2 regions of the Arthrobacter sp. Y3223065 genome follow, and region 1 is predicted to be linked to the other one. Evidence: predicted binding sites of a transcription regulator. Region 1 holds the regulator's gene; the other holds the start of a gene.
The links. The regulator LexA, encoded in region 1, represses DNA repair genes until DNA is damaged. The targets are predictions, from matches to a motif close to TCGAACANNTGTTCGA.

Region 1 (3,466 bases):
CCTTGATGTCCTCAACATTGGCCAGCAGGGCATCGGCATGCTCCAAGGCGGCCAGGGCCGTTGCCTGCGTCACCGCCGAGAGGTGGTAGGGCAAGCGGACCAGCCGCAGCGCGTCGGTAATCTGCGGGGCGGCGGCAAGGTACCCTACCCTGGCGCCTGCCAGCGCGAAGGCCTTGCTCATAGTGCGGGAGACAATGAGTCTCTCCCGCCCCGGCAACAAAGTCAGCGCGCTCGGCGTTCCGGCGTGGGCGAACTCGGCGTAGGCCTCGTCCACGATCACGATGGCCTGGGAGGCCTCGCCTGCTTCATACGCGGCCTCCACGACGTCGAGGCCCAGGGCGGTTCCCGTCGGGTTGTTGGGCGAACAAAGAACGACGACGTTTGCGGCGGAGTCGGCCACGGCAGCGGCGGCAGCGTCCGGCGACAATGTGAAGTCTGCCCCCCGCGGAACAGCCACATAATCCGTGTCCGTCCCGCTGGCCAGCAGCGGGTACATCGAATAGGTGGGCGGGAAGCTCAGCAGGGTACGGCCGGGGCCGCCGAAGGCCTGGAGGATTTGCTGCAGGACTTCATTCGATCCGTTGGCAGCCCAGATGTTCCCTGCGGTGAGGCCGTGCCCCAAGTAGCGGGCCAGTGCCGTTCTCAACTTCGTGAACTCGCGATCCGGATACCGGTTCAGGCCCGCGGCCGCGTCGCTAACGGCCGAGACGATGGCCTGACGGACGGCGTCGGGCAGTCCGTGGGTGTTTTCGTTGACATTCAGGAGGACGGGAACCTCCAACTGGGGCGCACCATAGGGCTCCAAGCCCCGAAGATTGTCCCGCAACGGCAGGCGGTTCAGGCGTTCTAACTGCTCACTCACCGGTCCAGTTTAAGCTTCGGCCCGCCCGGGGCAGGAATCGGGCGGGCCGAAGCAGCTCATGTTACGGCTGCCTCAGCGCGCGGACGGGACCAGCAGCTGCTGGCCGGCATGGACGATGTCTCCCTGGAGGCCGTTCAATTGCGCGATCTCGAAAATGACATCGTGAGGGTTGCGGTCGGGGGCGGACCGTACCGCCACGTCCCACAGCGTCTGGCCGCTGCCAACCGTGACAGTTGACGCCGGCCCCGGCCCCAGCCCCCCGGCGGCGGCCATTGCCGGCGCCGTGAAGAAACCGATCAAGGTCAGGGCGGCGGCCGCGGCCAGCATCAGCGGCAGGCCAATCAGCAACAAACGGCCTCTGCGGGTCAGCCGGAGGTTGGTGCTGGTACGGACGCCGGCGGCCTGCGGTGCGAGCTGGGCGGACATGGTGTCACCTTTCCGATTTTCGATCTATTTCGGCTGGTTTCGATCGTCTGGCTGTCGCGTTCGAATATATCTTCGAACGTCTCTCCTACAGTTCTAGCACTGGTGATCGAACATTGTCGAGACTCAGTCGAACAAATGTTTGAAATTCACCACCGCCTCGCCTAGCGTTGGAAGCGTCAAGCGGCGGTAAGAGCAGTGCACCAGCCGCCACCGACAAAACAGCCGAGACAACAATCCATGCGCGGTTCCGCTACCGCAGCACCGGCGCGTGGACCACTACGGGAGACCGGGGCCGGATATGTCCGAAGAGAGCACCACCAAAGCCGGAGCCAGGCGACGCGGCCGACCCGTCAAAGTGGGACGCAGCCTGACGCCGCGGCAGAAGAAGATCCTGGAGACGATCCAGCGATCCGTCATGTCCAACGGATACCCTCCGTCGATGCGCGAGATTGGTGACACCGTCGGCTTGGCGAGCCTGTCCAGCGTCACGCATCAGCTGGCCCAACTCGAGAAGATGGGCTACATCAGGCGCGACCCTAAGCGTCCCCGTGCGATGGAAATCCTGACTCCGCTGACACTCGAGCACGGGGGTGTGGAAATCGTCGGAGTCGATGAACCGCAGCAGCTGCGCAGCTCCAGCGGCGTTGCAGTATCTGAACTCACCACGTCGTCCGACACGGCGATGGTGCCGCTGGTGGGACGGATCGCGGCAGGCGGGCCGATCCTGGCGGATCAGGCGGTCGAGGACGTCATGCCCCTGCCTCGTCAGCTCGTGGGCCACGGCGAGTTGTTCATGCTCAGGGTTTCGGGCGATTCAATGATCGATGCGGCTATCTGTGACGGCGACTGGGTAGTGGTGCGCCAGCAGCACACGGCCGAGAACGGCGACATCGTGGCGGCGCTGCTCGACGACGAAGCCACGGTCAAGACCTTCCGGCAGCGCGACGGACACACCTGGCTGCTGCCGCAGAACACCCAGTACGAACCGATTCTGGGAGACCACGCAACCATCATGGGCAAGGTTGTCTCGGTGATGCGGGCCCTCTGACCCGCCGCAAGCTACTCAGTTCCCCCTCTGCCGGTCAGCGGGAGACTTCGCCCGTGCCCGGTTTGCGGGCGGACGACCGCTCCCGCGTGGCTGCTGCCACGGCCCGTTCAGGCAGCGGCAGCAGCCAGCCTCTCCAGGATCTGACGTGCCATGGCGCCGTCCTTGGTGCTCCAGAAGGGCGGCAGGGCGCTGCGCAGGAAGCCCCCGTAGCGTGCTGTCGCCAGCCGTGAGTCCAGCACGGCCACAACTCCCCGGTCATTGGAGGCGCGGATCAGCCTGCCTGCCCCCTGCGCCAGCCGCACAGCCGCATGGGTCGCCGAAACGGTCATGAAACCGTTTCCCCCGGCCTGCGCCACGGACCGGGTTCGGGCGGTCGTGAGCGGGTCGTCCGGCCGGGGGAACGGAATCCGGTCGATGACCACGAGCCGGCACGCTGCACCGGGAACGTCGACGCCCTGCCAGAGCGTCATGGTGCCAAACAGGCATGCGTCCGGTTCCTCGGCGAATTGGCGGACCAGTGCCGACATCGATGATTCTCCTTGGCACAGGATGGTCAGGTCGGTGCGCTCGCGCATCTCCGCTGCAGCTTCTTCTGCCGCACGCCGCGAAGAAAACAAGCCCAGGGCGCCGCCGCGCGAGGCCAGCAGGAGCTCCTCCAGTTCAGCAAGCTGCTCGGGGCTGGTGCCCCGGCCTGGCTTGGGCAGATGTGACGCCACGTACAGCACGCCCTGCCGGGGGTAATCGAAGGGGCTGCCCACATCAACGCTGGAATAGGCCGGCGCGCCTGCTCCCAGCAGTCCGAGTGACCCGGCTACTGCGTCGAAGGTTCCCCCGACGGACAATGTTGCCGAGGTGAGCACCACCGTGTGTTCGTCGAACAGGCCTTCGCGCAGCCGGGACGCCACGGAGAGCGGCGCTATGTTCAGCGTTGCCGGCTGGTCGTCATTGGCGGCGTAGTCGCCGGTCTCGCCATAAGTACTGGGACGGGTCGCCCAGATGACCTCCCGGGAGTCGGGCGCGGACAGCAGCCGTTCAGCCAGCTCCAGCACGGCAGAGAGCCGTGACCGCGCCATCTGCCGGCCGCCGTCCGCTGCCCCCGCACCCTCCGGCTTGGAATCGGAAAGCGCTGT
Region 2 (3,466 bases), on a different contig from region 1:
GAGCGTGAGTGTCCAGCCGTCGTCGGGGGTGGTGGTGTGGGTGTGGCCGGAGCGGGTGGTGAAGTGGAGGGCGCCGTCGGGGTCCTGGGTGACGGTGGTGCCGGCATGGTGTTTGGTTTTGTGGTCGGGTTTGCATCTGGCGCTGAGGTTTTCGAGGACGGTTTTGCCGCCGTCTTCCCAGGCGATCGTGTGGTCGATGTCGCAGTGGTCGGCGGGGACGGTGCAGCCGTAGTCGCGGCAGTGGCGGTCGCGCAGCCGGACGAGGCGTTTGAGCCATTCGGGCGGGTGGCGCAGGTCTTTGGCGGCGGCGATGGCTTGGCCGTGGTCGTCGGTGAGCACGGGCAGCCAGGATTTGGCCAGGGCTGCGAGATCGCGGGTCATACCCGGCGGGACGGGCCCGTAGCCGGTGAGGTCGCCAGGTTCTTCGGTAAGCCGCAGCAAGGTGGCAAGGGGCGCAGTCACGGCGACAGACGCGGTCACGTTCCCGCCCCCGCAGGTGCAGGGTCCCTGTTTTGCCGTTCCGGTGGCTGCTGCTGCGGCTCCCGTCCCGGACCCGGCCGCCGTTCCGGAGTCGGTCGCCAATCCCGGGCCGGTTGCCGCCTGGTTGGTGGCCGTTTCGCGGGCGGCAGTTCCGGTGGTTGTGGCGGGTTGGTAGGCGCGGTCGGGGTAGCGGAGAAGCATGTCGGTGAACACATCGGCGCGGAGTTGGCCCAGGGTGCGGGTTTCGTCGGCGGTCTGCAGTTTGCGGGCGTAGGCCTGTATCAGGTTGTAGGCGAGCAGGGCTTTGTCCGCGCTGGTGCGGATGTAGAGCTCGGCCATCCCGTCGTCCTGGGGCTGGTACTGGACTGTGCGGCGTTCCATCGCTGCTTTGTGCCGGGTTTCGAGGGGTTCGGGGTGCAGCCGGTCGCGGGCGGTGCGGGCCCGGGCCTGGACGGATTCCAGGGTGATGGTCCCGGCGCCGGGAACAACCTTGGCTTCGTACCCTGCCAAGACCTCGGACGGCAGGCCGGCGCCTTTGCGGGCGATGGCGGTGGCGCGGTCCAGGTCGAGGTCGCCGTGGTCGAGGGCGGCGAGGGTGGCGGGCAGGCAGGTGGCGATCTGGTGGGCGTCGGCCAGTTCCGCTGCCGCGCGCTGGCGGGGCACGGCCAGGATGGGCGCGAGCTCGTGGGCGGCGTGCCGGCAGATCCCGTCCGGTGCCCCGGCGTCGGCGCCGGTGGCCGGGCGGAGCACCGCCATACGGTGCACGGCCCGCAGCCGGCGGGACTGGGTCCAGGCCTCGTGTTTGCGCACCGCCTGGAGGTAGTCGAGGGTCGACCAGTCGTCCAAGGTAGCCGGGTCGGTGCCCGCGAGCAGGCCGGCCAGTTCCGCCGGCCCCAGTTCCTGCCAATCCTCCGCCCAAACCTGCCGGTCCGGTACCGAAACCGCAGCGGCACCGTCGTCGGGCACGGCAGGGGTGCCGGAGAATTCCTCCGGATCCTGTGCCTCGTCCAACGGTTCGGCTGCCATACTTCAACGCTACGCAGCACGAGCCTCGACTAGAACGAAAGTTCGATGTATGGGGATGACCGCCGGCCGTCGTGGGCTTGTGGAGGACGAGTCGTAGGGCAGGCTGTACCAGCCGGGCCGTTAGGAACCTCGCCATGACATTGGCGGGCTTCCTACCCGGACCTCGGCCTTCCAATCACCACCGGGCCTCTGAGCAGACCGAGGAAGAACAGCACTGCGCCGAGCACTAAATGGAACCAGTTGTCACTAGCCCCCGCCGGAACCCACGTCTCCGATTCGTAGCGGGCGTTGATCAGGCCGTACAGGGCGGCCAACAGGTTAAACAGCCCCAGTGCCATGAAGGTGACTTTGGCAGCACCGGCCCGCTTTGCCGCGACCAGGAGCAAGGCCGCGAAAAGCAGCAGCAACACGTTGTGTAAAACCGAGATGGCCAACAGCCCGAAGAGCTGGGCGTCCGGCCCGTTTCCTGTGATACCGAGCTGGTCATAGTCAGCTGTTATGCCGGGGATGAAGCCAAGGACTGCCAGGACGGCTAGAACGATGGCTGAGATCCGTGCGGCTTTCTGGACTGGTGTGGACTGCATAGGTTCCCTCCCACATGGTGCCTGCCGTGGCGCCATCCTAGTGGCGCAGCCGAACTCCGACTAGGCCGCCCCTGCCGCCCCGGTGCCGCCCTGTGCAGTCCCGACGCCGTTCCCCCGGTGCCGAGGGGCGCCGCTGAGGACGGAGGCGAGCGGAGGACAGAACCGAGCGCCGCCGTCGTTATCAGCAGGACAACGGAACCCTTACGGCACCGCCAGGAGATGACGGTGCCGGAAGGGTTCATCATGGTGGGTTCGAAGTCTCAGATGGCTGCCTCGCCGCGTTCGCCGGTGCGGACGCGGACCGCTTCCTGCACATCCACCAGCCAGACCTTGCCGTCGCCCGCGCGGCCGGTGTTGGCCGTGGCCACGAGGACGTCGACGATGTCTTCGGCCAGGTCGTCCGCCACGAGGACCTCGACGCGGACCTTGGGCAGCAGGTCCACGGTGTATTCGGCGCCGCGGTAGACCTCGGTGTGACCGCGTTGGCGCCCGTACCCGCTGGCCTGGCTGACGGTCAGCCCTTGGACTCCGTAGCTTTCCAAGCTGTTGCGGACTGCGTCCAGCTTTTCCGGCCGGATGATGGCGGTGACGAGTTTCATGCGCTGACCTCTTCCTTGATCGTGCTGCGGGCGCTGGGGTCGGTTGCCGGGTGCGGGATGAAGGTTCCGCCGGTGCCCAGGCCGCCAAATTCGTAGGCGGATTCGGCGTGCTGGGCGAGGTCCACGCCGGCGACCTCATCCTCTTCGGTCACCCGGAAGCCAAGGGTTTTGTGGATCGCCAAGCCGATGATCACTGTCATCACGCCACAGAACAGCATGGAGACCGCCGCCGCCACGGACTGCGCCCCCAGTTGGGCGGCACCGCCGCCGTAGAAGAGGCCGCCGCCTGCACCCTCGACCGGCAGGGCGATGAAGCCCAGGGCCAGCGTTCCGACCAGCCCGGCGACCAGGTGGACGCCCACCACATCCAGCGAGTCGTCGTAGCCCAGCCTGTACTTCAGCCCGACCGCCAGCGCGGCCAGCACTCCGGCCACCAGGCCCAGGCCCACCGCCCCCACGGGGGAAACATTGGCGCAGGCCGGCGTGATCGCCACCAGCCCCGCGACAACGCCCGAAGCCGCCCCGAGGGAGGTGGGACGGCCGTCGCGGAGGCGCTCGGTCACCAGCCAGCCCGCGATGGCCGCCGCCGGGGCGACCATGGTGTTGACCCAGATCAGGCCGGCTTCCTCCGCCGTGCCCGCCGCTCCCCCGTTGAACCCGAACCAGCCGAACCACAGCAGGGCGGCACCGATCATCACCAGCGGAATGTTGTGCGGGCGCTGTGCCGGGTCCTTGCCGAAGCCCTTGCGCTTGCCCAGGATCAGGGCCAGGACCAGG

Region 2: the regulator LexA is predicted to act here: its motif matches at 1,537-1,552, upstream of AC5RUK_RS01565 (HNH endonuclease signature motif containing protein).

What each region holds. Positions count from the first base shown of each region.
Region 1 covers NZ_JBNHGC010000004.1:30,652-34,117, forward strand. Annotated here, with positions in the region: gene AC5RUK_RS11915 (histidinol-phosphate transaminase) at 1-862, opposite strand, end outside; gene AC5RUK_RS11920 (LysM peptidoglycan-binding domain-containing protein) at 935-1,288, opposite strand; gene lexA (transcriptional repressor LexA) at 1,587-2,336, shown strand; gene AC5RUK_RS11930 (ATP-dependent DNA helicase) at 2,444-3,466, opposite strand, start outside.
Region 2 covers NZ_JBNHGC010000001.1:344,104-347,569, reverse strand. Annotated here, with positions in the region: gene AC5RUK_RS01565 (HNH endonuclease signature motif containing protein) at 1-1,506, opposite strand, end outside; gene AC5RUK_RS01560 (DUF4383 domain-containing protein) at 1,659-2,090, opposite strand; gene AC5RUK_RS01555 (P-II family nitrogen regulator) at 2,351-2,689, opposite strand; gene AC5RUK_RS01550 (ammonium transporter) at 2,686-3,466, opposite strand, start outside.